DNA from 4 places in the Glutamicibacter sp. TV12E genome. Region 3 is predicted to be linked to each of the others. Evidence: riboswitches for the same ligand, from Rfam matches in the RefSeq annotation. Region 3 holds a riboswitch; each other region holds the start of a gene.
What was found. Region 3 has a riboswitch for S-adenosylmethionine ahead of ACT7DV_RS04060 (methionine ABC transporter ATP-binding protein). Riboswitches for the same ligand answer to the same signal wherever they lie in the genome.
Positions count from the first base shown of each region.

Region 1: linked by a shared signal. The riboswitch ahead of ACT7DV_RS02735 (hypothetical protein) and the one ahead of ACT7DV_RS04060 (methionine ABC transporter ATP-binding protein) in region 3 are both predicted to bind S-adenosylmethionine.
Region 2: linked by a shared signal. The riboswitch ahead of ACT7DV_RS06065 (flavin reductase family protein) and the one ahead of ACT7DV_RS04060 (methionine ABC transporter ATP-binding protein) in region 3 are both predicted to bind S-adenosylmethionine.
Region 4: linked by a shared signal. The riboswitch ahead of ACT7DV_RS01195 (bifunctional o-acetylhomoserine/o-acetylserine sulfhydrylase) and the one ahead of ACT7DV_RS04060 (methionine ABC transporter ATP-binding protein) in region 3 are both predicted to bind S-adenosylmethionine.

Region 1 covers NZ_JBQVVF010000001.1:606,327-614,046, reverse strand. Annotated here, with positions in the region: gene ACT7DV_RS02750 (LOG family protein) at 1-969, shown strand, start outside; gene ACT7DV_RS02745 (5'-nucleotidase, lipoprotein e(P4) family) at 1,115-1,933, shown strand; gene ACT7DV_RS02740 (VIT1/CCC1 transporter family protein) at 1,930-3,033, opposite strand; gene ACT7DV_RS02735 (hypothetical protein) at 3,089-3,355, opposite strand; SAM riboswitch class IV at 3,369-3,481, opposite strand; gene ACT7DV_RS02730 (DinB family protein) at 3,554-4,138, opposite strand; gene ACT7DV_RS02725 (helix-turn-helix domain-containing protein) at 4,314-4,877, shown strand; gene ACT7DV_RS02720 (hypothetical protein) at 4,974-5,390, shown strand; gene speB (agmatinase) at 5,697-6,683, shown strand; gene ACT7DV_RS02710 (thiamine pyrophosphate-binding protein) at 6,683-7,720, shown strand, end outside.
Region 2 covers NZ_JBQVVF010000001.1:1,293,458-1,301,177, reverse strand. Annotated here, with positions in the region: gene ACT7DV_RS06075 (ZIP family metal transporter) at 1-473, opposite strand, end outside; gene dnaB (replicative DNA helicase) at 535-1,890, opposite strand; gene ACT7DV_RS06065 (flavin reductase family protein) at 2,550-3,050, opposite strand; SAM riboswitch class IV at 3,148-3,265, opposite strand; gene ACT7DV_RS06060 (PaaI family thioesterase) at 3,665-4,081, shown strand; gene ACT7DV_RS06055 (dihydrofolate reductase family protein) at 4,127-4,717, shown strand; gene ACT7DV_RS06050 (PQQ-dependent sugar dehydrogenase) at 4,725-5,789, shown strand; gene ACT7DV_RS06045 (acetyl-CoA hydrolase/transferase family protein) at 5,786-7,303, opposite strand; gene ACT7DV_RS06040 (hypothetical protein) at 7,660-7,720, shown strand, end outside.
Region 3 covers NZ_JBQVVF010000001.1:886,641-894,360, forward strand. Annotated here, with positions in the region: gene ACT7DV_RS04040 (NtaA/DmoA family FMN-dependent monooxygenase) at 1-984, opposite strand, end outside; gene ACT7DV_RS04045 (acyl-CoA dehydrogenase family protein) at 987-2,204, opposite strand; gene ACT7DV_RS04050 (MetQ/NlpA family ABC transporter substrate-binding protein) at 2,298-3,170, opposite strand; gene ACT7DV_RS04055 (methionine ABC transporter permease) at 3,213-3,929, opposite strand; gene ACT7DV_RS04060 (methionine ABC transporter ATP-binding protein) at 3,946-4,752, opposite strand; SAM riboswitch class I at 4,838-4,927, opposite strand; gene ACT7DV_RS04065 (SDR family oxidoreductase) at 5,212-6,075, shown strand; gene ggt (gamma-glutamyltransferase) at 6,292-7,720, shown strand, end outside.
Region 4 covers NZ_JBQVVF010000001.1:251,828-259,547, forward strand. Annotated here, with positions in the region: gene ACT7DV_RS01170 (DUF222 domain-containing protein) at 1-783, opposite strand, end outside; gene ACT7DV_RS01175 (hypothetical protein) at 1,069-1,380, shown strand; gene ACT7DV_RS01180 (SHOCT domain-containing protein) at 1,382-1,480, shown strand; gene ACT7DV_RS01185 (SGNH/GDSL hydrolase family protein) at 1,539-2,396, shown strand; gene metX (homoserine O-acetyltransferase MetX) at 2,466-3,599, opposite strand; gene ACT7DV_RS01195 (bifunctional o-acetylhomoserine/o-acetylserine sulfhydrylase) at 3,602-4,960, opposite strand; SAM riboswitch class IV at 5,051-5,171, opposite strand; gene ACT7DV_RS01200 (VOC family protein) at 5,344-5,988, shown strand; gene ACT7DV_RS01205 (GNAT family acetyltransferase) at 6,046-6,465, opposite strand; gene ACT7DV_RS01210 (CPBP family intramembrane glutamic endopeptidase) at 6,484-7,239, opposite strand; gene ACT7DV_RS01215 (phosphotransferase family protein) at 7,301-7,720, shown strand, end outside.

The DNA.
Region 1 (7,720 bases), 280 kb from region 3:
GCACTGGTTGAACGCACGGGTGGGCTTTGCATGGATTCGGGGCATCAGCTGCCCTTTCGCACCAGCGACCGGCAGCTTTATACCCCCGAGGAGCTCTACGACGCGATTGGCGCTCAAACCTATGACAAGGTGCTCGACGCGCAGATCTACGCATACTCACAACAGCGCATTCCGGGACGGGGCCTGGACGATGCCGATGCCCTGGCGACGACCCTGCATGACCACCACATCGGCCAGGCGATGATCGCGGAAATCTACGACGGCGCTTTCAAGGACACTCCGATTATCGGGGTCATGGGCGGGCATTCCATGGATCGCGGGACTCCTCAGTACGCTCAGGCGCTCGAACTCGGCGCGTTGCTGGCCAGATCCGGGTATGCGGTGGCTACTGGGGGAGGACCTGGCGCGATGGAAGCTGCCAATGCCGGTGCATGGCTGGCGGACCGAGATCACCAAGAGATTGGAACGGCGCTGCAGATGCTGGCCGCCGAACCCGATGCGATTCACCACCGCACAGGTTGGGCGCGAGTGGCGCTCGCCGTGAAGGAACGCTTCCCTTCACAGCGGAAGTCCCTGGGCGTCCCTACCTGGTTCTATGGACATGAGCCGCCGAACTTGTTCGCGACGCATATCGCGAAGTTCTTCAGCAATTCCATCAGGGAAGCCACGCTGCTCGAACAAGCGAACGGCGGCATCGTCGTGCTTCCCGGTGCCGCCGGAACGGTGCAGGAGATCTTTCAGGATGCTTGCGAGAACTACTATGCCACCGGAGCCCGGGTGGTTCCACTGGTGCTGATCGGCCAAGAGTATTGGACCAAGACACTTCCTGCATGGCCGCTGCTCCAAGCCCTGGCAGCCCAAAAGGTCATGGAGGAAAAGATCGCACTGGTGGATAGCGCGGAAGAAGCGGTTGCATTCCTTGGCGCCGTGCAACCCCTGCGGCGGCGGAGCAGGTTCCCGGCGAAGTAGTACCGATCCTCCTTTCAGTCTGATGTTCAACATATGAAATACAGATATATCAGTGGTGACTTGGGTCACTTTTCTTGCTAGCCTGACTTGCACGGCCGCTGCCTAATCTTGCAGCAGGCTCTTGGATGGACGCAAAGGGGCCAGAATGAGGAAAATTATTGCTATTGCCGCGGCCTTGGCCGTCGGCTCGGGCGGAGGTTATGCAGCGGCTGCTGCACAGGCTCCTGCCGCCGCCGAGACCTCTGGCACGTGCGCTGTCAGCCAGTATGCAATGGCGCTTCGATGGCAGCAGCAATCCGCAGAAGCCCAGGCGCTGCAGGGACAGACCTATGCGATGGCCACAGTGAATCTTGAGCAGAAGGTCAAGGAAGCCCGTGCCAAGAGCAACAGCGGCAAGGGCAAGTCCGCGCCGAAGGGGCAGGATCTGGCCATAATCACCGACCTTGATGAAACAGTCATCGACAATACCGCGCTGCTGGCCCGGGACATGGAGCAATGCCATGACTACACCACTTGGGATACCTGGGGCTCCTGGGAAACGGAGGGGCATCCCTCGCTGATCAACGGCGCTAAGGAATTCTTGGACCGCGCAGACCAGCTGGGCGTGGATATCTTCTACATTTCAGACCGTGGAGCCGAGAATCTGGATGCTACGCTGGACAGCCTAAAACAGCTGGGGTTGCCACAGGCCAGCAAGGAGCAGGTCTTGCTTCTGGGTCCGCCTAAGCAGGAGCGCCGGGCCGAAGTGCAAAGCGGCCACAAGGTGCTGATGCAGCTGGGCGACACGCTGCACGATTTCGACGAGGATTTCGCCGGTACTCCGTTGGAGCAGCAACGGGGCCTGGTGGAGCAGAACTCGCGGAAGTTCGGCGACGAGTGGATCATCCTGCCGAACCCGACGTACGGATCGTGGTCCACGGCAACGCTGGATGCCTGGGAGGCCGATCCAGAGGTGTGGGACTAGGCGACCTGTACGTCGAAGAGCAGGCCCAGGCAGTAGGTGACCGCTGCGGCGCCCCATCCGATGGCCAGCTGGCGCAGGCCGCGCTTGAGCGGCGAGGCTCCGGAGAGCAGGCCGACGATGGCTCCGGTGATCATCAAGGCGATACCCACCAGGATCACGGAGATGGCCACGGCCGCCAAGCCGCCAAGACCGAAGATATAGGGCAGGATCGGGATGATGGCGCCGGAAGCGAAGAGGCAGAAGGAAGTGGCTGCCGCGCCGGTGGCCGAGCCGAGCTCTTCGTGTTCGCTTTCCAGTTCCTCTGCGCGTTCCTCGGGGTTCAGCGAGAAGGCAGGGTTGCAATCACAGGTGAAAAGCCCCATGCGTTCTGCGGCGCGGTGTTCTGCATCTTCATCGCTCATGCCGCGGGCCTTGTAGATCAGCACCAGCTCGTTGGACGCCAAATCGAGGTTGGGTGCTGCCGTCAGCGTCACCTGGGTGGGCCGCGACGCGGTGAGAAGCTCGCGCTGGGAACGCACGGAGACGAATTCGCCGGCCGCCATGGATAGCGCTCCGGCCAAGAGCCCGGCGATGCCGGAAAAGAGCACGAAGGTGGAGGATACCCCGGTGGCGCCGATGCCCATGATCAGGGCGAGGTTGGAGACCAAGCCGTCATTCGCGCCAAAAACTGCGGCGCGGAAGTTGCCCGAGAGCTGAGCCCGGCCGGCGGTGGCCAGCGCGCGGACTACTTCTTCATGCACCTGTTCGTCGGCGGCCATTTGCGCGGTCGCGTCCTTGTCGTCGCGGTACGGCGAATTGCTCTCGGAACGCTGTGCCATGGCCAGCACGAAGACCGAGCCGAAATTGCGGGCCAAGAAGCGCAAGATCGTGCGGCGCAATGATGGGCGGACAGGCTTGGCGTGTTCTCCCAGCTTGGCCCGCCAGTGCGCCTCATGCCGCGCTTCGGCTTCGGCAAGTCCCAGCAGGATCTGCTTTTCCTGCCCTGATTTCTTCTGGGCCAGGGTGCGGTAGATGGCGCCTTCGGCGACTTCATCGGCCAGGTACTTTCGCCAGCGCTGGACTTGGGCACGGGTAGGTTCGGTTGCTGACTGGTTCGACATCACGAAAACAGCTCTCTTGGCAGGTCGAATTTCTTGGCGAAACTCGGTGAACGGGTCAGCTACCGATTTTAGTAAGGGGATGGAGCGTTGGGAATTTGGCAAGGCTAAAAGCGACGTTGCGCCCCTGCAGTTCCCCTGCGGCGGCAACGCCCAGGAGCAGCTCGGAAGTTTCCGGATCGAAGACCGGGCGGCGTGCGCAGCGGGCCAGGAGCTGTTCCAGCAGAATTGGATCGCCGACGTAGCAAATATGCCAGAGTCCTCGGACCTTGAATTGCACTTGGCCGGTTCGGCGGTCGACGATGGGCAGGACGGAATAGGCCATGTGATGCGCTCTCGCTGTGTTCTTGCCCGAGCACATTGTGTGAACGGACCGCTTCCTCATCCGAACCACCCATGAATCTGGGGTTGGTGCACGGCCAGTCGGAGCTTGGCGCCGTGTCTCGTGAAGCAACACTTGCGATACTACCGCCTGCGCTCCCCGCGATGAAGACCCGTTCCGTAATATGACCTGGCCCCCTGGCTACCGGTGGTCATCACCCATGGCGAGGCGGTTGATCGAGTCGAACTGCTGGGCCCATTGCGCTGCGGAATAGTCCGGGAGGTTGGGCGCTTCGGGGCGCAAGCCGGTGAAGCCATCAAGCTGTTCGCGCACGATGTCGAGGTGGCCGGCGTGCCGGGAGGTTTCCGCGATCATGTGCACCATGAGATGTTCCAGCGTGGTGTGCCGGCGGCGGATCCACCAGGGCACTTCAACCGGTGCGCTGAGCGGCAAAGCCCTGATGCCAGCATCCGAGAAGGCAGTTGACTCCCGGTATAACTCGATAATTTCGCTGGCGCTGAAGCGGGCCGGCGGCAGGAAGTCGGCCTGCGGATCATCGGCATCCAGAAGCTCTTGGATATAGGGGTCATCCACTGCACGGCCGAGGCATTGGGCAAAATACCCGTACTCGGTGATGGCCAGGTGGTGGACGACGCCGAGGATGTGCGTTCCGGTGGGCGTCAGCGGCTTGCGTGCCAGCAGGCCGCTCAGCCCCTGGGCCTTGTAGATGACTGCTTCGCGCGCGTCGGAGAGATATTCGTGGAGCAGTTCCTTGCTGTGATCCATGATCAGAGTCTAGCCAGCGTGCAGGGATCCGGAGCGCGGAACGTGCGGGACACGGCATATTTGCAGGACTCGCGCTATGCTCTGTTTACTATTGGTAAACTTGCCGCCGGAGCCTTTTCGGTACGCCCGTTTGGCTGCTGGCGTGCCACAACAAGCGAAGTGATGGAGCGAAAGCATGAAGACCCTGCCCGTGGAATCAAGCGGTGCTGCGATCAATATCGGATCGCGGTTGCGCGGGGTGCGCCAGCGGCAGCGAATGACCATCGACCAGGTCGCTGAGCTGTCTGGGCTGACCAAGGGCTTCCTCTCGCGTGTTGAGCGCGATCTCACCAGCCCCTCGGTCTCGACGCTGCTGAAATTGTGCGAGGTGCTCGGCATCGAGGTGGGCACGCTATTTGAAGTGCCCGAAACCATGCTGGTGCGGCTGGAAGAAGCGCCGCGGGTGTCGCTGGGCGGGGAGGGGATCACCGAGCAGCTGGTGACGCCGCGCGGCGAGAAGCGCGTGCAGATGATCCGAGCCGAAATCGCTCCCAAGGGCTCTGGCGAAGCCGAGTTGTATTCGGTGGACTGCGAGTTGGAAGTGCTCCATGTGATCGCCGGAAAATTCACCCTCGTGCTGCCCGAGCAGCGTGTTGAGCTCCAGGCCGGGGACACCATGAGCTTTCCTGGGCGCGAGCCGCACAGCTGGGAAAACGAGTCCGATGAGGCCGCCCTGGTGACCTGGACCTTGATCCTCTAGCTTCAAGCGCTCCTTTTCGTTGCGGTGCTGTGGAGCGCGTATTCTAAAATGGTGTGCTCGGTGTGCGCACACAGTGCGGTGATCGATGGGAGTGGCGTGAGGACTAGCGAGGATACTGGCGCACGGGATCAGCTTCGCTGCATCAGCTGGTGGGCTTCGGTGCTTGTCGGCCTTCTTGCCGGCACAACCCTGACGTGGATCCGCACGCAGCGCAATTTCTTTTTCATCGGAGCGGTCATTATCGCGGTGGTGATTGTGGTGCTCGGCCTGCGGACCATTCGGCGGCGGGCCCGCTTTCCGCAAATGGCGCAGGCGCGCGTTTCGTGGCTATACGCCCTCTGGGCCATCATTCTCATGATCCTGGTCGGGCCACTGCAACTGGTCTACGTAGCCGATGACCTCTCCGAGCTCATGCTCAAGTCACTGATCCTGTCCGCCGGATTCTGCGTGGCGATCCATGAAATCGATCGTTCGCTGGTCAATGCCAGCAAAAAGGACTTCCGCGACGCCTAGGGTCCCGGCGACCATGCCGCTGCGCCAGCCAGCTGGTCCAGTGGTCTAGCTCCCTATCTTGCACCGGGCCCCGGGGCCAACACTCAAGCTGCTCTTGCCCGGGTGGGCCAGCTTGCCAATAGCCGCAGTGCAGAACCCTGCCCTGAATGCCCTGCCGGCGGCATTCCGCCATTTTGCACGCCCCATCTCCCAGTTCCATGGTTTAAGCCTTGACGTGACCGCGCCAACAAAATAGCATAATAGGAAACTGAAGTTTCATATTAGGCAACTATGGTAGTTGCTGGATAGTGCCAGGAGGGCAAGAACATGAAAGAAGTCCGCATCGAGGAAAACGGCAATCTGGGGCCGATCAATGCTGCAATGATTCCGCGCTACGCCGGCGCTGGAACCTACGCCCGCCTGCCACGCCTGGACCAGGTGCAGAACGCGGACATCAAGATCATCGGCGTGCCTTTTGACACCGGTGTCTCCTACCGGCCCGGGGCGCGCTTCGGCGCCAACCACGTGCGCGAATCCTCGCGCCTGATCCGCCCGTACAACCCTGCCACCGACACCTCGCCGTTCGCGCAGAGCCAGGTGGTGGACGCCGGCGACCTCGCGGTGAACCCGTTCAACATCAACGAAGCCATTGAAACCATCCAGGACGAGGCACTGGAGCTGACCGCGGACGGTTCGAGCCTGGTCACCATCGGCGGCGACCACACCATCGCCCTGCCGCTGCTGCGCGCCGCCTCCCAGCGTGCCGGCGCACCGGTAGCCATGCTGCACTTCGACGCCCACCTGGACACCTGGGACACCTACTTCGGCGCCGAATACACCCACGGCACCCCCTTCCGCCGCGCGGTGGAGGAGGGCATCCTGGACACCGAAGCCATTTGCCACGTGGGAACCCGCGGCCCGCTGTACGGCAAGAAGGACCTGGAAGACGACAAGCGCTTCGGCTTCGGCATCGTAACCAGCTCGGATGTGTACTACCAGGGCGTGCGCGAGATCGTCGACAAGCTGCGCGATCGCATTGGCAACCGCCCGCTGTACATCTCGGTGGACATCGACGTGCTGGATCCGGCCCACGCCCCGGGCACCGGCACCCCCGAGGCCGGCGGCATCACCAGCCGCGAACTGCTCGAGATCCTGCGCGGCCTGCGCGGGCTGAACATCGTGGGCGCCGACATCGTCGAGGTCGCTCCGGCCTACGACCACGCGGAACTGACCGGCGTGGCTGCCAGCCATGTCACCTACGACCTGATCAGCCTGATCAGCGACTTCCGGGCTAACCAGGGGCTGAACAAGTAATGAGCGAACAGCCCCAACGCAACGGCGGCGACCTGGTCATTGAGACCCTCACCGCGCTGGGCGCCAAAACCGTGTTCGGCATTCCCGGACAGCACGCCTTGGGGCTGTTCGACGCGCTCTCGCGTTCCACCTTGGAGTTTGTCTCCTCGCGCGTGGAAAACAACTCCGCCTTCGCGGCCGACGGCTACTCCCGCGCCACCGGAGAGGTGGGCGTGCTCTTCCTGTCCACCGGTCCCGGAGCGCTGACCTCGCTGGCCGGGCTGCAGGAAGCCTACGCCACCGGCGTGCCCATGGTCGTCATCGCCAGCCAGATTCCGCTCGACGGCCTGGGCGCACGCCGCAAGGGCATGCTGCACCAGCTCGATGACCAGAAGGCCTCGGCGGCCAACGTCACCAAATTCCAGCAGACCGTGCACCATGCCTCGGGCATTCCCTCGGCCATCCAGGACGCCTGGGCGCGCGCCATCACCGTGCCCATGGGCCCGGTCTGGGTGGAAGTCCCGCAGGATGTGCTCTTGGCCCAGGTGATGGTCCCGCCGGTGCAGGATGCCTTGGCCGAAGCCTATGAGCACCCGCCGCGCGAGGAATTGATCCGCGAAGCGGTCAACTGGCTTTCCCTCGCCGACCGCCCGGCGATTATCGCCGGTGGTGGGGTGCGTCGTGCCGGTGGCCAGGCCGAATTGCTTGCGGTGGCCGAAACCCTGCAGGCGCCGGTGCTCTCCAGCCCCGGCGGCAATGGAGCGTTCCCCTGGAATCATGAATTGTCCTTGCAGTCGTGGGTTGAGGATCGCCATGCCACGCAGATCATGGAAGATGCAGACGTCTTGCTGGTCATCGGCTCGGCCCTGGGGGAAGTGACCAGCAATTACTTCACCCTGGAACCGCGCGGCAAGATGATCCAGATCGATGCCGAGCCGCGAGTGCTGGAATCCAATACCCCGGCGCTGGGAATCCGCGCCGATGCCCGCGAAGCCTTGAAATTCCTCGATCGTCAGTTGCACGCCGCCGGGTTCGCCTCGCGGGCCTCCTGGCATGGC
Region 2 (7,720 bases), 410 kb from region 3:
TTCATTTGAGCCGTGCTGGCCAACCCTTCGGGAATGTTGGAAATGAAAATGGCAATGAGCATGGCGGGGTTGATGCTCGAGCTAGCCACAACGCTCAGACCCAGTGCCACGGATTCGGGAATGCCGTCGATCAAGGCTCCCACTGCCAAAGCGGTGCCCGCAGGTTCGCCGCCCTGAGCGCTGCCCGAGGCTTTTTGACGCCTTGCGGTGCGCCAGGCCAGTACCCTATTGGCCGAGAAATACAGCGCGGCTCCCACCAGCACACCGGCCGCCGTTGCCAGAAGCCCGCCAGTTTCGAAGGCCTCGAGTACAAGCTCAAAGCTCAGTGCACTGACCAGCACTCCTGCGCCTAAGGCCATGATCGCGCAAACCCAGACCTTCGGAATTTTCAGCCACCAGGCAGCGCCAGATCCCAGCAACAGCGCCGAGCCGGCTACCGTGCCCCAAAGCAAGGCCTGCAAAGAAGCGAACATGGCACCCACTATAGCCAGCAAGTCGCTGGCTTAGTAGCTGCCATGTTGGTTCTGACTGGGATTAACCCTCAGAGGACATATTGCTGAAGCGCGAGTAGTGGCCTTGGAATGCCACGGTGATGGTTTTGGTAGGACCGGCACGGTGCTTGGCGATGATCACGTCGGCCTCGCCTGGACGGTTTTCCTTGTCATACACATCATCACGGTGCAGCAAGATCACCATATCGGCGTCCTGCTCAATGGAACCGGATTCACGAAGGTCCGAAACCATAGGCCGCTTATCGGTTCGCTGTTCGGATCCACGGTTCAGCTGCGACAGCGCGATCAACGGAACATCGAGTTCCTTGGCCAGCAACTTGAGGTTACGCGAGAATTCGGAAACTTCCTGCTGGCGTGATTCCACGCGCTTGCCCGAACTCATCAGCTGCAGGTAGTCGAGGATGATCATGCGCAGCTCGTTGCGCTGCTTCAGGCGGCGGCACTTGGCGCGGATTTCCATCATGGACATATTCGGCGAATCGTCGATGAACAGCGGCGCTTCATTCAACCGGCCCATGGTGGTGGCAATCTTCGTCCATTGTGCATCTTCCACCGAACCCTTGCGCAGGTCCTGGAGCTGGATGGAGGCTTCTGCCGAAAGCAGGCGCATCGCAATTTCATTGCGGCCCATTTCCAGGGAGAAGAAGACGGTGGCCATGTTGTTCTTGATGGCGGCGGACCGGGCGAAGTCCAGTGCGAAAGTCGACTTACCCACTGCAGGACGGGCCGCGATGATGATCATCTGGCCGCCCTTCAGGCCCTGGGTCAGCTCGTCGAATTCGTAGAACCCGGTGGGCACGCCGGTGATGCCGTCGCCGGCGTTCGCGGCGTTTTCGATTTCGTCTACGGTGCCTTCGATGATGTCCGAGAGGCGTACGTAGTCTTCGCTGCTGCGGTTTTCCGCAACCTTGTAGACCTCGGCTTGCGCTTCATTGACGATGGCATCGACTTCTCCATCGGGCGAGTAGCCCATCTGGACGATGCGGGTTCCGGCGTCCACCAGGCGGCGCAAGACGGCGCGCTCGCGCACGATTTCTGCATAGTAGCCGGCGTTAGCGGCGGTGGGCACCTGCTGAATGAGGTTGTGAAGGTAGGCAGCGCCACCCACACGGGAAATTTCGCCGCGCTTGGTCAGCAAGTCGGCCACGGTCACAGCATCGGCAGGTTCACCTCGGCCGTACAAATCGATAATGGCTTCGTAGATGGATTCGTGAGCCGGACGGTAGAAGTCGGTTCCTCGCAGCGCCTCAACGACGTCGGCGATGGCGTCCTTGGATAGCATCATGCCACCGAGCACGGACATCTCGGCTTCGACATCCTGTGGCGGCTTGCGCCCTGCGTCGGATTCTCGTCCTTCGTAGACCGGCTCAGCACTCATTGCAGACACTTCCATCCCCTATTGACCCCAGGGAGAAAAATCTTCCTTGCCAGATGGCAACGTTCCAACCTGCTAGTTGATGCCAACTGTTCAATGGATTACGTCTGTGGATATTTCTGCCCCAAAGCCAACAGTAGGGCCGATGTCTACCCACGTAAACTCCATTATCCACAGGTCCTGTGCATAACATACCATCAGCTGTGGACTAGCCTGTTCACTGTCTGGGGAGAACCCTGTGGATTATTGTCAAGTACCCAACAGTAATAGTGATTGACTAGGTGTTTTCTGTTTTCACATCTGTGGACAGGGAAATGTTTTATTGAAGGTAGCGATATGTTCACAGTAGTTATCAACACCCAAAAACGCCCGCAATACAGGGATTATCGCGGTTTTCACACAGTTCTGCACATCTTGCCCACAGTCATGTGGATAACCATGTGGATATTCATAGAATCGCAAAAGGCTTAGTCACCGTCTCTTATAACGGCCAACTCGGCAGATTATGGCCAATAGTCCACATTTTCGCGAAGCGGCCGCCATACACACCGTGGATAACTATTTGCCTGGCGTTCAACGCGTCCCGAAACCCGACAAGGCCCGGTGCAGATCACCATCAGGAAATCCGCGCCGAGCCTTCGGGAAACTACCACTCAGAAGATCTAGACGAGCTCAGGAACTGGGATTGAATGAAATCGGGAATCATGGAAGATCTGCGGCGAGTGCTGTGATGTGTGATGCCCATGCACCTCCAAAAGCACAACCCAGTGGTCACCAGCTTCGACTTCATTGTAAATCGACGTTTCCAGCCAGAGGGTGGACTCTTCAATAAACAGAGCGCCCTGCTCAGAAACCACGGTGTCCACGCCGAGGAACCGATCGCCCTTCTTCGAAGCGATCTGCGTGCAGACCCCTCCATTAAGATCGCTGAGTACCGAAACACCAATGTAGCTGGCCTCGCGCAGTTTCGGCCAAGTGTTGGAGGTCTTCTGGACTGCGAACATCACCAATGCGGGCTCCAGCGAAACCCCCACAGTGAATGAGGATGCAACAATGCCGGTTTTTACGCCGTCCACTTCTGCGCACAGAGCGGCCACGCCTGAGGGATGTTGAGCGAAAACCTTGCGTAGGGTTAGCGGGTCAAGTTCACGATTCAATGACATGGCTCGATTCCTTCGGTTCTTGCCCACCGCGTCAGACCCAGCGGGAACAGCGGTTCGAGTTGATCCGAATCCGGTTGCCACTGAGGTTTCACGCCGTGCGCGGTACTTGTTCTGACACCATTTGGCGCAAAACCGAATCCTCACCTGGAGCACCCCACTACCGTTGAGAGGGTTGCCGATCAGCAAGCCAGGGCTTTTAGCTGATGCTCTTGATTCTGCTTAAAACAATATGGCCCATGACGAAGCACCGTCAAACAATTCACTTCTCAAATCGCAATATTCAACAAAATATTCGACAGTGGCTCAGTTTTAAGGTCACAAAACAGTCCTTTATTCACCAATTCGGCCCACAGTGGCACTTCAGTGGGCCGCGAGGGTGTGATCTTCGTCGTAACGCATTAACTTATGGCAGGGCTAAATATTTTCCGGCATCTGCGCTTCCAGGAAAATCGGCGCCAAGGTTCGCCATGGCGCACACCGAATGTGAAGATCCGCCACCAGGGATCATCCCGGAAGGATTGCCGCGCACTTCAACAGGTAAAGTGCGAATAATTGAACTGCAATCCCCACCGCTCGAACAGGCGCATCGCGCCCCAACACTTTTGGAGCCACCCGTGAGTTCCCCAGAACAGCGAATCCCCGACAAGACCAGCCGCTTCACTGACAGCATTGGCCTGGTCTTTGATGACATCACCGCCACTTCCGTGCGAGGCCATGCCGACCTCAATGAAGAGCACCACACCCCGTGGGGCGTCGTTCATGGAGGTGTCTATGCCTCCATGATTGAAAGCGCCGGCAGCGTTGGCGCCAGCTACGCGGTCTCAGAGCGCAATCAATTTGCTGTGGGCGTGCACAATGCCACCGACTTCCTGCGTCCCTCCACCGGTGCGCGCGTGCAGGTTGAGGCCAAGGCGCTGTTCCAAGGCAAGACCCAGCAGTTGTGGGAAGTCGTCATCACCGATGAGGCCAGCGGAAAGGAACTCTCGCGCGGACAATTGCGCACCCAAAACGTAGATATGCCCGGCGCCTGAGCGTATCCTAGGTGGCACCTAGCGGATCAGCTTCGGAGGCTTGCCATGAGTGCCACCTATACCTTTGACGTGTTCAGCAGCCTTGATGGCTTCGGCAGTGCAGGCAGCGATTGGGGTGGCTACTGGGGAAAACAGGGGCCAGAGCTGTTGGCCCATCGCCTCGGGCTCTACACTCCCGAATGCCGCATGGTTTTCGGAGCAAACACCTTCCGCTTATTTAGTCTCTTCTGGGCAGAAATCGAGATGAATCCCGAGGTTGAAGACGCGTGGGGCGTGGCTTTGCACGACAAGCCCGCCACTGTCATCTCCACCACCTTGGAAGAGCCGCTGTCTTGGCCTAATGCCACGCTGGAGCGCGCTGATGCCTTGGAAGTCGTAGCCCAACTCAAGAAAACCTCAGATGTGCCGCTGCGCTCTCACGGTTCCCTGGCCATGAACCATTCGCTGCTGGCGGCAGGTCTAGTGGACTTCATCCAGGTGAGCATCTTCCCGGTGCTGACCGGGCATAGCGGCTCTGCTCCGGTACTCGGCGGGGTCGACGACTATGACCTGGAACTTGTCGATTCAAAGCTTTTGGACGGCCGGATCCAGGAACTGACGTATCGCCCGACGCGCCACCAGCCGGCGCACGCTTAGCCGCTCGATGAAGCACATCCGAGACGCTTGCCTGCTGCTCGGCGCAGTGTTCCTCGCCGGATGCTCCACGCCAACACCACCTCCAAGTCCAGCTGCCGAATCGCAAACCGCTCCAGAACTACTGGCCACCGGCTTGGAAGCTCCGTGGTCCATGGTCTACGTCCAGGACAGCTTGCTGGTCAGCGAACGCGATTCCGGGAGGATCCTGGAGGTTTCGGAGTCCGGACAGAGCCGCGAAGTGGCCCGGATCGAGGATCTCGCAGCGATAGGCGAAGGCGGGCTGCTGGGCCTGGCCTTCCTCGCGCCGGACCAGCTCTACGCTTTTTCCACCGCTGAATCCGGTAACCGCATTCAGCAATTCACGGTGCAAGGCAGCGCCGGAAACTTGTCATTGTCGGCTCCGCGGACCCTGCTGGATTCCTTGCCCTCGGCCAATATCCACAACGGCGGGCGGCTGGCCATCGGACCGGATGGAATGCTCTACGCGAGCGTGGGCGATGCGTCCAACCCTGGGCAAGCCCAGGACCTGCAGGCGCTGGGCGGCAAGATCCTGCGCATGGCACCCGATGGAAGCGTCCCGGAAGACAACCCCCTCGAGAATTCCCTCGTCTACAGTTATGGGCACCGCAATGTGCAGGGCCTGGCGTGGAGCGATGATGGCACCATGTATGCCAGCGAATTCGGGCAAAACACCTTCGACGAACTGAACATCATCAAGGCCGGCGGGAACTATGGCTGGCCCGAAGTCGAGGGGAAGGGCGGCGCAGATCGGTCGTACACCGACCCGATTGCGCAGTGGTCCCCCTCGGAGGCCAGCCCCAGCGGCATCGCGATCCTCGATGGCACCGCCTACCTGGCGAATCTGCGCGGAGAAGTGCTGCGCGCGGTGGAACTGGACGCGCCGGCCACCGAGCAAGAGCTGCTTGATGGCCGGCTCGGCCGGCTGCGCGATGTGCTGGTGGATCCTGGCGGCTCGCTGCTGGTGCTGACGAACAACACCGACGGGCGTGGCCAGCCCGGTGCTGGCGATGACCGCATCGTGCGCCTGATGCCCCGCCAGACCGGCGGCTAGCTGGCCGGGCGCATATCCCCGGTCTGCTCGAAGCGCTGGTGCCAGGATAGGGCCTCGCCCAGCAGGTGAGGGGTGTGTTTGCCGTAGCTTTGCCTGCAAGCCCGGTCGAAGTAGTCCTGCAGCAGCCCACGGTAGTCCGGATGCGCGCAGTTCTTGATGACCAGCTGGGCGCGCTGCTTGGGCGAAAGGCCGCGCAGGTCGGCCAGGCCCTGTTCGGTAATCAGGATCATGGTGTCGTGCTCGGTGTGGTCCACATGCGATGCGAAGGGCACGATGCCCGAGATCTTGCCGCCCTTGGCGGTGGACGGGGACATGAACACCGACAGGTAGCCGTTGCGGGCGAAGTCGCCGGAGCCGCCGATGCCGTTCATGACATGGGAGCCCAGGACATTGGTGGAGTTCACATTGCCGTAGATGTCGGCCTCGATCATCCCGTTCAGGGCGATGCAGCCCAGGCGCCGGATGATCTCCGGGTGGTTGGAGATCTCCTGGGCGCGCAGCAGGATGCGTTCGCGGTAGTGCTCCACATTGCGGTTGAATTCCTCGATGCCCTCGGCGGACAGCGAAAAGCTGGTGGCCGAGGCGAACTCGATGGTGCCGTCCTTGATCAGCTCCAACATGCCGTCCTGGATGACCTCGGTGTAGGCGGCCAAGCCCTTGTAGCCACCGCGGGACAGGCCCGCCAGCACGGCGTTGGCGATGTTGCCGACGCCCGACTGCAATGGCAGCAGCTTCTCGGTCAACCTGCCGGCGCGGATCTCCGAGTCCAGGAAGCCCAGCAGGTGATCGGCGATCCTCTCGCTGGTCTCGTCCACCGGGGCGAAAGGGCTCAGCCGGTCTGGCGCGTCGGTTTGGACCACCGCCGCGATCTTGTTGACGCCGACGTCCAGGTACTTCTGGCCGATCCGGTCGCGCACAGTAGTCAACGCGATGGGCTTGCGGTGCGGAGGCAATGCGGTGCCGTAGTAGACATCGTGCATGCCCTCCATGGCGGCAGATTGCTGCGCGTTGACCTCGATGATGACCTTGTCGGCCATTTCCAGCCAGGTCTTGTTGTTGCCCACGGAGCTGGAGGGGATCAGGTCGCCTTCGGCGGTTACGCCGACCACCTCGATGATGGCCACGTCGATCTTGCCGTAGAAGCCGAACCAGGCGTGCTGGGCGACATGGGACAGGTGGATGTCCATGTACTCCATGTTGCCCTCGTTGATGCGGCGGCGCAGCTCGGGATCGGACATGTAGGGAAGGCGCAGGTTCATGCCCTCGGCCTTGGCCAGCACGCCATCGAGCTCGGGGGCGGTGGAGGCGCCGGTGAGCACGTTGATCTTGAACTCCTCGCCGGCAGCGTGCTGGCGTTCCATCTGGGCGGCCAGGGCGCCGGGCACTGCCTTGGGGTATCCGGCACCGGTGAAGCCGCTCATGGCCACCGTCATTCCCGGCTTGATGAATGCTGCCGCCTGTTCGGCGCTCATCAGGCGATCGGCAAAGGCCCGGTGGTGAATACGCTCGTGCAAAACTCTAAACCCACATTCTTGACGGTAGATAAATTCTCAACGTGGGATCACGAACATGAACGGATGCTCTTCATGAGTTAATTCTTTCCAGATCCGTGATAAATCGACATGGAAAGAACACCTTTTCCCGTTCCCCACCCTTTCAGCCTACACTCAGGATAATTGTTCTCACCTCGTCCTAGGAGACCCCTATGCGAAAGTCACTTGCGATACTGACCTTCACTGCTCTAGCGCTAAGCCTTGCTTCCTGCAGCAGCGGGGCAGCGTCAACGAGTCCTGAAGGTTCCGAAGCTCCAGCAAGTCAGTCACCGTCTCAGACAGCGACGCCTGGCAAAGGAAATATAAGTTCCTCGGGCGTGGATTTCACTACTCTCGATGCAACCGATCTCAAGCTCACAACGAAGATGGATTATCAGT
Region 3 (7,720 bases):
CAAACCGCCAAGGTCCACGCCGAGGCCCCCACCGATGTGGGCAACGATTGCCTCCAGGTCCAGGTACTCGTCGTATTCGGCTTCCAGTGCCTTGGCTTCGGCTTCGGTGGATCCCACGACAAAGGACAGCCCGGCGAAAACCTTGATATCTTCGCGCTGGCGGCCAGCTGCAGCGAGATTCTCGATCAGTTGCGCATTCTTCTTGGCCACATACTCTGCATGCGGGGCGAAGAGGAAGGTTGCCTCGGCATGCGTCGCAGCGAATTGGGAACCTCGGGCTGATGATCCAGCCTGGAAGAGGAATGGGGTGCGCTGGGCACTGGGCAATGCCAGATGCGGTCCGTCGATGGAGTAGAAGTCGCCGCGGTGGTTGATCTTGTTGACCTTGCTCGGATCAGCGTAAAGGCCGGATTCCTTATCGGCCAGCAGTGCATCGTCTTCCCACGAGCCCTCCCACAGCTTGTAGGCGGCTTCAACGTACTCTTCGGCCCAACCGTAGCGGTCATCGTGTGCCACCAGGTCTTGGCCGCCGAAATTGCGGTGGGCATTTTCCAGAACACTTGTCACGATATTCCACGCAACACGTCCCTGCGACAGATGGTCCAGGGTGGAAATCTGGCGTGCGAACTGGAAGGGGTGGCTCTGGATGACCGAGCTGGTCATCGCCAAGCCGATGTCCTTCGTCCCAGCTGCCAGTGCCGACAGCAGCACCAGCGGGTCGTGGCTAGGAACTTGCAGCCCCTTGCGCACGTGGGAGGCCCATCCACCTTCGTGGTCCCCATAAAGACCCACCACATCAGCGAAGAACAACGCATCGAATTTTGCGTCCTCCAGCTTTTTCGCCAGGTCCACCCACAAGCCCAGCTCATTAAAGCGGTGCTGCTGCGCTTCGGGGTGGCGCCACATTCCACCAAGAATGTGGCTCGAGGTGTTCATCAGGAATGCTGAGAGCAGCAAGCGCGGACGTTCTTGGAAAGTTGCCATGATTATTTGCCTGCCTTAGCTTCGCCGATGGAGTTCAATCCGGTCGGCACCGTGCCATTGATGAAGTAGTCGCCCACCGAGCGTGCCTTGAAGGCCACCGGATTGTGGGTAGCTACGGTACGTGCATTGCGCCAGAAACGATCCAGCGACTTGGAAGTCGATACTGATGATGCCCCGGTGACATCAAAGAGCTCGCTGGTAGCATCCAAGATCAGCTTGGGCGTTGCCACGTGGGCCTGCTGCACGGCCAGCTCAGCACGCAGATAGGCTGCGTCCGGGTCAAGCCCCAGCTGCTGGTCGACGGCTGCGTCCAGTTCCCGGGCAGCCATGGTGACAATGGATTCTGCGGCAAATACGTTGGCCGCCAGTCGTCCCACAAGTTCCTGAATCTGAGGATCATCCTTGAACAACGCACCGGAGCCGGTATTAAAGGTGCGGGTTCTGGTGGATACGATGCTGGCTGCTTCATTCCGGGCAGCCTTGCCGATGCCCACCAGTACCGAAAGCAGGCACAGCTGGAAGAAGGCTGGTTCCAGGGTGGACGCCACCTTGCGCTGGATAATGTTCTCCGGCGCGACAAGAACTTCAGAGAAAATGGCGGTACCGGTGCCGGTCAGCGGCTGGCCAAAGCCATCCCAGTCATCAAGTATTTCAACGCCTTCGGCATTCCGTTCAACGATGGCGTACTGGCGGCCCTCGACCCCTTCGGTTGTTGCCATGACCACGATCCAGTCGGCAAAAATCGACCCCGTGGTGTAGTACTTTTCGCCATGCAGAACCCAGTCGCCAGCCTTCTTCACCAGTTTGGTATTCGTGGTGCCCAGGGCATTGCCACCGCGTTCGGTAGCGGCATTGCCGAAGATCTGCCCTTGAAGCACCTTGGGGAACCAGCGGTCCTGGAATTCTGCTGGCTGCAGGGAGATGGTTTCAACGAAGGAGAAGTGGCTGCGCAATAGGTGCGCCACGTTGGAGTCCGCTGCGGCCAGCTCGATCAGCAAACGGAACAGATGCTCATGGCTAATCGGTGATCCGCCATGGCTCTCTGGCACGCGCAGCGTGGTAAATCCGGCGTCTTTGAGCCACTGCACCTGCTCAAAGGGCAGGATGCGCCTTTGTTCCCGCTCGCGGCTGCCTTCGGCGATTCGGGTGAAGACCGCGCTGAAGCGGTCGAGAATCTCCTGATATCGGCTTTCGGCAGCTGCCGTGGCGACAATCGTCATTGGTTCTCCCTGCAGGACGTCGATAATTTGAGTACTAGGTCGGAAAAGTGGCGGCCCCACGACACGGAGAAGCCGCGTCATGGGGCCAATGGCCTACTTGTTCCAGGTCGCGAAGTCTGCTTCCAGATCGCGATCCCATGGGGTGCCCAGCGCACCGTCAAGATAGCTCGCATACCATTCGCGCACCTCGTCGGAATGGTAGGCCTCTTCCAGGGCCTTGCCCTTTTCGGTATCCATGAAGCCTGGTTTCGCGGCGATGATGTTGATGTATGGAAGCGCTTCTTCTTCCTTTTCAAAGAGCAGCGCATCCTTCGGGGTGAGCCCGATTTCCGCGCCGAGGCGGGCGAAGAGGAATCCTGCATCCACGTCTGGGAGCGTCTTGGACAGCGACTGCTGATCCACTTCGACAAATTTGAAGTTCTTGGGGTTCTCCAGAATGTCGTTCTGCGACAGGTGGATCACGCTCTTGCCCTCGGTGACCTTCAAGAGCCCGGCCCTGTCCAGCAGCGCCAACGCGCGGCCGTTGTTGGCGGTATCCACAGGAAGTGCGATGGTCGAGCCGTTGGGCAGATCCTTGATGTCATCATATTTCTTCGAGTACACGCCGGCCGGCGAGCTGTACATGTAGAAGGCCGGATCCACGTCAACACTCTGGTCCTTCTTGAACTGTTCAAGGTAGGCCCCGTGCTGGAAGAAGTTGGCATCGTATTCGCCGTTGGACACCACGTGGTTTGGCTGAACGATGTCGGTGACATAGGTGGCTTCCAGGGTCCAGCCCTTTTCAGCCAGCAGCTTCTGGGCGATTTTGGTTGGTTCCTGGGATGGAGCCGATTCGGTGACAATGACTTTAATGGTCTTGTCCCCCGAGCCGGCCTCTGGGCCGCCTACCAGGCCGCAAGAAGTCAGTGCGAGGATTGCGGCCGAGCCGGCGGCGAAAGTCAAAAAGATGCGGCGGGATAAAGCCATGGTGTTGTCCTTTGATGAAATGCGAGTTGAGTGCTTCAGTGTTCAGCGCTTGTCGGCGGCGCGCGATAGCCGGGTTCCGAAAAATTGGACTGCATGGACCAGCAGGATCATCAAGACGATGGCCAGCAGCATGACTCCGGTTTCATAGCGGTAGTAGCCGTAGCGGATGGCGAAGTCGCCGATGCCGCCGCCACCAACGAGGCCGGCCATGGCCGAGTACGAGATGAAGCTGACCGTCATGATGGTGATGGAAGACAGCAGCGCCGGCTTGGCTTCGACCAGCAGCACTTCACGGATGATCTGTCCGCGCGTGGCTCCCATGGCCTGCGCGGCTTCGACCACTCCGTTGCCCAGCTGGCTGATGTTCTGCTCCACAAAGCGGGCAAAATATGGGATCGCGTTGATGGTCAGCGGCACGATAACCGCGGCGGTGCCAATGGTCGTTCCCACAACAAATCGGGTGAACGGAATAATGGCGATCAGCAAGATGAGGAATGGGAAGGAGCGGATCGTATTCACCAGCCCGTCAACAATCTTGTGCACTCGCGGACGCGGGCGCAAGCCGTTGGGAGACATCGAGTAGAGCCAGATGCCCAGCGGGGTTCCCAAAAGAATGGCGATCGGGATCGCAACCAGCAGCATCGCAAAAGTCTGTGCCATGGCCACCCAGATTTCCGGGGCCAGTTCCACAATGCGGTCAAGGCTGAATGCTGCTGCGCTGCCGTTGCTCGTGGCTAGCACTACTGAAGTGAAATTCATTGGTAATCCAGGTTCTCTATACGCGGGCTACGTTGGCGGCAAGGTCTTGGGCCTGCTTGGGCTGGCGATTCAACGTGATTTCATCGCTGATCAGGTAGCGGCCGATAGGCGTCTTTGGTTCAAAGCTTGGTTCTTGCAGCGAGCTCAGCGCGAATTCTTCCACGACCGCGGCGTCTTCCATCACCGAGACCTTGTCAGCGATGGCCTTAATGACATTCATTTCGTGGGTGACGATGACGGTGGTGATGCCAAGGCTGGCGTTAATGTCGCTGAGGTACTGGAGCACCGAGGTAGTGGTTCGCGGATCCACGGCGCTGGTGGGTTCATCGCACAACAAGACCTTGGGCTCGGTGACCAGCGCGCGAGCGATGGAGATGCGCTGCTTCTGCCCACCCGAGAGCTGTCCAGGATAGGCGGACGCCTTATCGGCGAGGTCCACGATGGACAGTGCCTCCAGGGCACGTTCGCGGCGTTGTTTCTTGGGCACACCGGCGAACTTCAGGTTCAGTTCAACGTTCTGTTGCGCGGTGCGATTGTTCAGCAGGTTAAAGTGCTGGAAAATCATCCCGATCTCATGGCGCTGCTTGCGCAATTCGCCTTCGCTCAGTCCGGTCAGTTCTACGCCGTCAACAAAGACCTGGCCCGAGGTCGGGCGCTGGAGCAAATTGATATTGCGCAACAGCGTGGATTTGCCCGCACCGGAAAAACCGATAATGCCGTGAATGCTTCCGGCTTGAATATCCAGCGAGACATCCTTGACGGCCGTGAACTGGTCGCGGCCTTTGCCGAAGGTAGTTGTTACGTTCTCAAGACGAATCATCATCGCTCCCTTGATGCTTGGTTATGCGGAGCGTACTTCACAAGAAACCATCTGCTGGAGACAGATTTTTCCGTCGCGAAGTGAAAGTACTCCATCGGTCCTGGCTGTAGCACCGCTCCCTTACGGGTGGTTGCTGCGACGTCGTTGAGCCAGATCTCTCAGTCGCTCTGGATGGTGTGTGTTCGGTTGTACCGCCCGAACAATTCAAGTCTGTCCTCCATGGATGCAAGCCGGCAAACGTTACGTCAATCAGCGTCATGAAGTCACAGTTCGGGCGGACTCGGAAAGGAATCACGCAATAATCCGCGTAGCAATACGAAATATTTCGTCACTTGCTCCCTTTAAGACGGAAGCGCTTGAAGAATTTGCACCCTTGGCCATCGATGCGCCTGCGATCATGGTGCGGGAATTCTGTGCTGGGCACCGTGGTTGTACTGGAGTGCATACCTACGAGAGGACATCATGAAGATCGCCATTACCGGTGCCACTGGACAGCTGGGCCAACTGGTCATCGACGCATTGCTGCAGCGCGGAACCGCTCCCTCCCAGTTGGTTGCCATCGGCCGTTCGGAAGAGAAGCTGGAACCTCTGGCCGGCAAAGGTCTTCAGACGCGCGTCGCCGATTACAACGTGGCGGCCAGCCTGGTCGCCGCGCTGGAGGGCGTCGACAAGCTGCTGCTGATTTCGAGCAGCGAAGTGGGCCAGCGGGCAACCCAACATGAAAATGTCATCACCGCTGCGCAACGCGTCAACGTCAAGCTCATCGCCTACACCTCCATTGCCAATGCCCTCACCGGCAACATGAAGTTGGCGCAGGAACATATTGCCACCGAACACCTGTTGGCTGGTTCCGGCATCGGCTACGTCCTCCTGCGCAACGGCTGGTACACGGAAAATTACACCGATCAGCTTCTGGGCTACCTCAACAGCAAAGTCGTGCTCGGCGCCGCGGGCGAGGGCAAGATCAGCGCTGCCGCGCGCGCGGACTATGCCGAGGCGGCTGCTGCGGTATTGCTCTCGGAAGCTGGGGAAGCCGGGAAGATCTACGAGTTGGGCGGGGACAAGCCTTTCACCCTCAGCCAGCTCGCCGGGGCTGTCGGAGCTGCCGCGGGACAAGATGTCGCCTACCAGGATATGGACCCTGAAAAACTGGTGGAGATCTACACCGAATCAGGTGTTCCCGCGGTGTTCGCTGACATTCTGGTGGATACGGACCTGCGCATCCGCGAAGGCGCCTTGGAAGTGCATTCCGGGGACTTGGCACGGCTCATTGGCCACGCGCCTACGTCCCTTGGCAAAGCGATCAAGGATGCCCTGGCCCGCTAAGGCAGGCTGGTTTTTCACCGTTGGAGGCGACCAGCCAGGATGATTTACAGTCCGCTGGTTGCCTCCGGCCTTTAACGGCTTAGCGCAAAATAATCCTTCGACCAGCGCGGAAATAGAGCATGCGATACAAAATGGCGCGTGTCACAGCGCTTGCGAATCGAGTCCTTCCCGTAAATTGACGCATACTTCATCCCCACCTTTTCAGGAGATCAGAGTATGCAACGATCAACTTTGCGCGCCCTGGCTGGCGCCGCGATTCTCTCCCTGGGCCTTGGCGCATTCAGCGCGATTCCGGCGAACGCCGATCCGCGGCACACCGACAAGAATCCCACGGCCACCGGCACCAGTGGCGCGGTCTCGTCGGTAGACCCGGAAGCATCAGCGGCAGGCATCGAGGTACTGCGCAAGGGAGGCAACGCGGTAGACGCCGCGGTCGCGACAGCAGCGGCGCTGGGCGTGACCGAACCCTACAGCGCCGGTGTCGGCGGTGGCGGCTACTTCTTGTACTACGACGCGACCTCCGGCAAGGTCAGCACCATCGACGGACGCGAAACTGCCCCAGCCGCTACCCCTCAGGACGCATTTATCGACCCGAATACCGGCGAGCCCTACAACTTCACTCCGGAGCTGGTCACCAGCGGTGCTGCCGTTGGCGTTCCGGGGACCGTAGCGACCTGGCAACGCGCCCTGGACAATTGGGGGTCGCAAAGCCTGAAGCAGGTACTGCATCCGGCAACCCAGGTGGCTTCACGCGGTTTTGTTGTTGATCAGACCTTCCGGGAACAGACCCTGGACAACAAGGAACGCTTCAAAGCCTTCGGCTCCACCAGCAAACTTTTCCTCCCCGGTGGCGATGCGCCGCAAGTGGGGACCATCTTCAAGAACCCCGAGCTGGCCGATACCTATCGCCTGCTGGCCAAGGAAGGCCCAAAGGCGTTCTACCACGGTGATCTTGCCTCCGAAATCTCCCAGACGGTCCAGGCTCCGCCCAAGGTCGAGGACACCAAGCTGCCGGTCCCTGCCGGTTTTGTCAGCACCGAGGACCTCGCCAACTATGAGGTGGCCGAGCAGAAGCCAACGACGGTGGACTATCGCGGGCTGGACATCCTCGGCATGGCTCCCTCCTCCAGCGGTGGCACCACCATTGGCGAATCGCTGAATATCCTGGACAACTACGACCTGTCCTCCATGGAACGCGCCGACGCATTGCACCACTACTTCGAGGCCACCGCGCTGGCCTATGCGGATCGCGGCAAATACGTGGGTGATCCCGCCTTTGTGGATGTGCCGACCAACACCTTGACCAGCGAGCTCTTCGGCGCCGACCGGGCTTGCGCGATCAACCCCGATCAGGCGGCCGCCAAGCCAGTGGCCCCGGGCGATATCGAGAATTTTGATGGCCAATGCCCGGCAGCTGCCGCTGAGCCGGCCGTTGAGCATGACACCGAGAACATCTCCACCACCCACCTGTCGGTGGTGGATCGCTGGGGCAACCTCGTGTCCTACACGCTGACCATCGAGCAGACCGGAGGGTCGGGCATGGTGGTGCCGGGGCGTGGCTTCCTGCTGAACAATGAGCTCACGGACTTCTCCACGGTCTATGACCCGGAAGATCCAAACCGCCTGGAGCCGGGCAAGCGCCCGC
Region 4 (7,720 bases), 630 kb from region 3:
GAGCTTGATGGTGCCCATTCCGCTGTCATCATCTATCCAGTACGATACTTTGCGCGAAGCTTCTGATTTCCTATGGCGTTCTTCAGCTGACTCCGGGTTCATCCGATCGTGAAATCGACGGGCCCTTTGATAAATAGAATCATCACTAGCCGTTTTTGCGGCGGGCAGCAGGATGTGCTCCATGATCTCTATTTGTTCTGGAGTGAGGTCCTGCGCGTTCTTTACCAAGAAGCGAGCGGCTTTCAAGGTAATCTCCCCAGCAGCTAACGCCATCAGGGTGTCTTTGCAGACGTAGCGCAATCCCTTTGCATAGAACATTCGCTTGCTAACCATCTGCGGAGTTTCCCTCAAGGCAATGGCTGCTTCAGCAATGAAGTTGGAGTTGATCATCTGGTCATCGCCGGGGTCGACACGATAGTATTCGGCGCTGCGCTCAGCTTCGCGAGCCTCCTCAGGCGAGTCGGATCGCAATTCAGCAAGGGTGTCGGAGAATCCTTCACCAATCTGTTCAACTGTGTCAGCCAACAATGTGGCAGTTAGCCCTTCAAGATGGCTGTGCATCCGCTGAATCTTCTTCAACCGATCCAGGGCATCAGCAGCCCCGGATACCGGGCCGGCATTAAAAAGCTCGGCCGCTGTATTCATCATCGGTCCATTAAACAGATGGTGCTCAATATGGCTGGCAAAGAATGAATCCGCGTGCGATTCCTTGCGTGTGCCCGGAGGCCGCAACGGCAGACGATGTTCATCGTCATAATCTTCTGTAAATTCTGGATTTCCCATATTCAATTTTCCCGCTAGGCACCGACAGTTTGGTCCGTATTATCGCGGAATGTGGACAGCGATCAGAAATTTTTTCTTGAATTTCACGTCACGAATACGGGCGTTGCAACGGCTAGCCAGTCGGTAGGTTTCCAGTGCCTAGTAGTGTGTGATTGCGAAATGGTAAATCTTTCAGCCATCGAGTGTTCGAAGCAGGTTTTCATGTTTGGCTAGCAATAAGATGCAATTAGTCACGCCGATGACTTTTCCTCAGCAGAGTGTTGGTTATCTACGAATGAAGGTGCAATGAAAAATAGTGAGACCCTCAACAACTTCGATGAGTCGATTCCTCATGATGATATCAATTTTGGATATATCGAGGATGAATTTTCCACCGGATCCAATTTTATTGATACGACCTTCTCAGTAATGCCGATCCTCCTGGGCTTGTTTGTGGTGGTCTTCGTCGCCGCGGTGATATTCATCGTCTACGTTCAGACGAGAAATTACCGCAAGATCAAAAGCGCTGGAATGGATCCGATTACTTTCGAATCCGACCTGAAGACTAAAATTGGCCCAATCCAACCTGTTGGCACCCAAGCAGTCCTTGGAAGCTAAATTGGAGGAGCTCTCCGGTCTCCGGTCCCGTGGCGTGATCACGGCCGACGAATACGCGCAGGCTCGCCAGGATCTACTTAGGGACTGGCGCGAAGGGTGAAGTAGATCATCCCGGAGGCTGATTGACGGACAGTTACCATGGGGTAACAATGTAGATTGTGCCTAAAGATCTAGACCTTGAAACTCCCGATTCCTCAACAGAGACACTTCATCCATGGCGTCGCTTCGTCGCTTTGGGCGACTCTTTCACCGAGGGAATCGGTGACCCCGATCCATCAAATCCCGGCCGGCATTTGGGCTGGGCCGACCGTCTGGCGCAGGAGCTGAGCAGCACGGTTCCGGATTTTTCCTACGCAAATCTGGCGATCCGCGGCCGGTTGATCGGGCAGATCGTCTCGGAGCAGGTTGCGCCGGCCATTGATTTGAAGCCAGATCTTATTTCACTGTGCGCAGGCGGCAATGACGTGCTGCGCCCGGGCGGGGATCCGGACAAGATTGCCGATATTCTCGACGGAGCGGTGGCCGAGCTGAGCGCGACGGGTGCGACGCTGCTGATCGTCACCGGTCCGGATATTCGCGATACACCGGTGCTGGGCAGCATTCGCGGCAAGGTGGCGATCTACAATGAGAATATTCGCACCGTGGCCGCGCGCTACGACGCGATTGTGGCCGACATGTGGGCCTTGCGCGAACTGCACCAGTCGCAGATGTGGGCACCGGATCGCCTGCACTTCTCCCCCTTGGGCCACCAGCGGATTGCGGCCATGGCGCTGGATTCCCTGAACGTGCCCCACTCGATCGACACCGAGGTGGCACCCGTGGCGGATGTTCGAAGCTGGCGGGAGGCGCGGATCGAAGACCTGCAGTGGGCACGCGAGCACTTGGCTCCGTGGGTCTTGCGCCGGTTGCGCCATCAGTCCTCGGGCGACGGAATCACCCCGAAGCGCCCCTCCGCGGTGCCGTTCACCGCGCCAAAACCCAACGATTCCCTGGGCGCCGGCGACAGCGCGCAGTAGCGCAGCAGCACAGCGCGAAGGGACAGCGTCCACCGAAAACTGGTGGGGCTGTCCCTTCGCGGCGCCGATCTAGCGGCTGAATACCAGGCCTCGCAAAACGCCATCGAGCTGGCTTGCATCGGTGAGGAAGCCGTCGTGGCCGATCGGCGAATCGATGTAGTGCACCGGCGTGGGAGCGGCCAGGGAGGCGGCCAGCTGTTCGGATTGCTCCGGGAAGTACAGGCGGTCCGAGCTCACGGCAGCCACCACCACGTTGACCTTCTCAAGCCGAGCCAGTGCGGCACCCAGCGATTCGTAGCCACGAGCCACGTCATGGCTCATCAGCGCCTCGGTGAGCAGCAGGTAGCTGTTGGCGTCAAAACGATTCACCAGCTTGGCCGCTTGGTGATCCAGATAGCTTTCCACCTGGTAGCGGCCGCGCGGGCCGTCAAACTGGCCAGCAGGCTGCTCGCCGGGCTGCGCGGCCCGGCCAAAGCGGGCCTGGAGCTCGGCCTCGGAACGATAGGTGATGTGCGCCAGGCGCCTGGCCAGGCCCAGGCCTTCATCCGGCCGCGCACCGCTGGAGTAGTAATCGCCGCCATTGAAGTTCGGATCCAGTCGGATGGACTGGGTCTGCACCTGGGCAAAGGCGATTTGTTCCGCGGTAGCTTGGGCGCACGAAGCCATTACCACCAGGTTCTTGACCTGTTCGGGGAACTCGACGGCGTATTCCAGAGCTCGCGCCCCGCCCATCGACCCGCCAATCACCGCATGCCAGGACGTGATGCCCAGCTGCTGCGCGAGGCGCGCTTCGAGGCGCACCGCGTCCTTGATGGTGACAAAGGGGAAGCGCGATCCATAGGGCACGCCATGCTCGTCGGGCGACGACGGGCCGGTGGAACCATTGCAGCCGCCGATCATGTTCACGGCGAGAACGAAGTACTTGCTGGTATCGATGGTGGCCCCGGGGCCGACAAACCCGTCCCACCAGCCGGCGCTGCGCGAATCGCCCTGGGCGACGTGGGCGTCGCCGGTCAGCGCATGCATCACCAGCACGGCGTTGGAGCCGTCGGCGTCGAGGGTTCCCCAGCTTTCGTAGGCCAGCTCTACCTGTGGCAGGTAGCCGCCGAATTCGAAGTGGTGCCCGCCGACGGCCCTGCGGCGCATCATGCCGTCCCGGCCCTCGGCGAGCTGTGGTGCTTCGGTGGTTGCAATGGATGCCATGCCTAGAGGGTTTCCTGCAATTCCTTGTTCGACCCGGCCAAGTCGCCCAAGGCGGCAACAGCGTTGAAGCCCAGTTCCAAGTCGGCCAGGATGTCCTTGATATTTTCCAGGCCCACGCTGATGCGGACCAGTCCCGGGCTCACTCCGGCAGCGATCTGGTCGGCTTCGGAAAGCTGCGCATGGGTGGTGGAGGCCGGGTGGATGGCCAGCGAGCGGACATCGCCGATGTTGGCCACGTGGGAGTGCAGCTCAAGCGCGTCCACAAACGCCTGGCCGGCCGCCGCGCCGCCTGCCAGTTCGAAGGCGATGATCGAGCCGGCGCCGTGATCGCTGTACTTCTTGGCGCGCTCGAACCATGGCGAGGAGGCCAGGCCGGCATAGGCGACCTTCTGCACCTCGGCGCGGGCTTCGAGCCAGCTGGCGGCCTCGCGCGCATTTTCGCCATGGCGCTGGATGCGCAGGGACAGGGTTTCCAGCCCCTGGGCGATCAGGAAGGCATTGAATGGGGAGACCGAGGCGCCCAGGTCGCGCAGCAGCTGCACGCGCGCCTTGAGGATGTAGGCCAGATTGGCGCCGAGAATGCCGTTCACGCCCAGATCGCGGGCGAACACCAGGCCGTTGTAGGACTCGTCCGGGGTGTTGAAGCCCGGGAAGCGCTGCGGGTCCTGGGCGAAGTCGAAGTTGCCCGAGTCCACGATCACCCCGGCGATCGCATTGCCGTGCCCGCCCAGGAACTTGGTGGCCGAGTGGATGACGATGTCGGCGCCGAATTCGATCGGGCGGATCAGGTACGGGGTGGCCAGGGTGTTGTCCACCAGCAGCGGCACGCCATTTTCGTGGGCGATCTTGGCGACTTCCTCGATGTCCAGCACGTCCTGGCGCGGGTTGGAAATGGTTTCGCCGAAGAAGGCCTTGGTGTTCGGGCGGACCGCGTCGCGCCAGTCCTGCAGGTTATCCGGGTCGGCCACGAAGGTGACCTCGATGCCCAGGCGCTTGAGCGTGTGCTTGAGCAGGTTCTGGGTTCCGCCATAGAGGCTGGGGCTGGCCACCAGGTGGTCGCCGGCTTCGGCCAGGTTCAGGATCGCGAAGGTGGTGGCGGCCTGGCCCGAGGAGAGCAGCAGGGCACCCACGCCGCCCTCCAGATCGGCGATCCGGGTTTCCACCGCGTCGGTGGTCGGGTTGCCGATGCGGGTGTAGATCGGTTCCAGTTCCTGCAGCGCGAAGCGCGCGGCAGCGCTCTGCGCGGTCGGGAAGACAAAGGAAGTGGTCTGGAAGATCGGCAAGGCCCGCGCGCCGGTGGCGGGATCCGGGGTCTGCCCGGAGTGGATCTGACGGGTTTCAAATGACCAATTGCTGCTCATGGTTTCCTCCAAAATAGTTCATGCGACTTTGGGGGTAGACCACTGAGAAGACACCGAGAGGAAAGACCTCGCCAAGAAGCCTTCCAGGGTTACCCGCGCTTGTCCCCAGCTGCCTTGTGCATCTGGGGGCCAGGTCTTCACCCGGGGCACCCCACCGCGGTTGGAGGGTTGCCGCCCAGTAAGCCGGGGCTTGTTACTGGGACTCATGACCTGTTTCCAGTGTGCCCGAAAACCGAATATTTTTGCAATGCGGGCACCTCAAAATGGTCGCAATCGGTCATATTTCACATCCATGGCGCTTTTGCCGCATGGAATTCGATTCCGCCAAAAACCTTAGGGTCTCCTAAGTAGAGACTGCGGTCACATGTTGTCATGATGGGCACATGATGAGGCTAGATCACGTTAGTTATGCCTGTGGCCCGGATGGGCTGCTGCCAACCGCGCAAAGAATCTCCGAGTCGCTCGGCCTGGAATTCGTCAAGGGAGGCGTGCATCCCAGGTTCGGGACACGCAATGTCATCTTCCCGCTCAAGCATGGCCAGTACCTCGAAGTGGTCGAGGTGCTGAATCACCCGGCCAGCGACAAGGCCCCCTTCGGCCAGGCGGTGCGGGCCCGTTCGGAACTCGGCGGCGGCTGGATGGGCTGGTGCGTTTCGGTGGACGATCTATCCAGCGCCGAAGACCGCCTGGGTCGCAAGTCGGTTCCGGGCAACCGCAAATTCCCCGATGGCCGCGAGCTGACCTGGCAGCAGATCGGCATCAAGGGCCTGATCGCCGACCCGCAGTGCCCCTACCTGATCTCGTGGGACGAGGAAGCCAAGGACCTGCATCCTTCCAAGGCCCTGGAGCCGACCGGGGAGATCAGCGGGATCTCGATCGCCGGGTCGCGCGATCGGGTCCTGGAATGGCTGGGCCAGCCCCAGAACGTGCACCTCGGCGCGGTGACCATGGACTACCAGGCGCCCAATGGCACCCCGGGCATCTTGTCGGTGACCTTTGAAACGCAGAACGGACCGGTAGTGTTGTAGCCGGTTCGCAGCAAGCTGCTGGCAGGCGGGGACAATGGCGTCCCCGTCTGCCTCTTTTTATGCGCCTGCATCCAGTCGCCGGCCCAGGACCACGACGTGCTGGTCTTCAAATCCCAGCCGCTCATAAAAGCCGCGCACCGCGGTATTTTCATTGCGCACCATCAGCTGCACCTTGGGCACGCCGCGCTGGGCGAGCCACTCGCTCGCGGCCTGGACCATCTTGGCGCCCAGTCCGGTGCCCTGCCGCCGCGGGTCCACGGCCAGATAATAGAGCCAGCCGCGGTGCCCATCATGGCCAACCATCACGGTGGCGATGACTTCTTCATCCTCGATCATGGCCAGCACTGTTGAAGCCGGGGTTTCCAGGGCGCGCCGGGCGTCGGCGCAGGGGTCGTTCCACGGCCGGGTCAGCCCGGTGGCCTCCCAGAGCGCAACGGCTTGGGGAATCTGCTGCGCAGCCAGCTGAGAAATCTTCATTCCTGCAGTCTAGCCGCGCTAGCTTCCGATCCCGATCGCCGGCCCGATCAGGGCATATCCGACAAAGCCGATGGCGTCGAGCAGGAAGTGCGCGATCACCAGCGGCATCACCCGCCCATACTTGTGGTAGGCCCAGCCGAAGACCACTCCCATGAGCATATTACCGATCATCGGCCCCGCGCCCTGGTACAGGTGGTAGCTGCCGCGGATCACCGCCGAGGCAATGATGGTGGTCCACAACCCCAGCTGCAATTTCCTGGCATAGCTGAACAGGAAGCCGAGCATCAGCACTTCTTCTAGCACCGCATGGCGCACCGCGGAGAGCAGCAGCACCGGCAGGCTCCACCAGTAGTCCCCCAGGTTGGCCGCGGAAATCGCTGTGGTGATGCCCAGCGCCCGGCCTGCGGCGTAGACGCCCAGGGTGCCAAGCCCCATGGCCAAAAACAGCCCGGCGCCGAACAGGGCATCCTTGCCCGGCGCGCGCAGGTCAAAGCCGATCTCCCTCGCGCCGGCGCCTAGGCTGCGCTTCATCAGATACAGGGCCAGCACCACCGGAACCAGCGCAAAGACAATGTCCAGCAGCTGATAGGAGAAGTCGAAAAATTCGCGGGTGCTCAACGTGTTGTTCAGCGAAGTCGTCTGTTCGCGCAGCGGGGCCCTGGTGGCCTTGTCGGCAAAACTCAGGATCGAATAGGCCGCGCTTTGCCCCAAGGACAGGGCGAGCACCAGAGCGACCTCGAATTTCAGGATCTTGGCATTCACGTTCTCGATCATAGGCTGATCAGGCTGTGTGCGAGCTTTGGTAGCCTGAAGACAGCGAATTAAAGGAGCATCAGTGTCCCGTCCTGCCACCATGGAAGAACTGTCCATTGCCCGCCAGCTATGTCCAGAGCTGTCCTGGGAAAATGCCGGAGTCAACGAGGGCGGGCAGTTCCACAAGGTGGTGATCGCCAACGGGCAGTCGGTGATCCGCATGGCCCGCACCGAAGAAGCCACCGAGCAGATGCCGCGCTCCATCAAGCTGCTTGGGCTTGTGGCCGATCAGCTGGACTACCAGGTCCCGGTGGCGACCTCGCAGATCTTGATGGTGGATGGGCTGAGCTCGGTAGCCATGTCCTTCATCCCGGGCAGCGCCCATGAACCGCACTACGGCGACCCCAAAATCTTGGGCAAGCTGGTTCGCGACCTGGCGCAGGTCGATCTCGAACCGCTGCGCGAGCATCTGGCTTCGCCATTTGCCTTCCGCGGCCCGTGG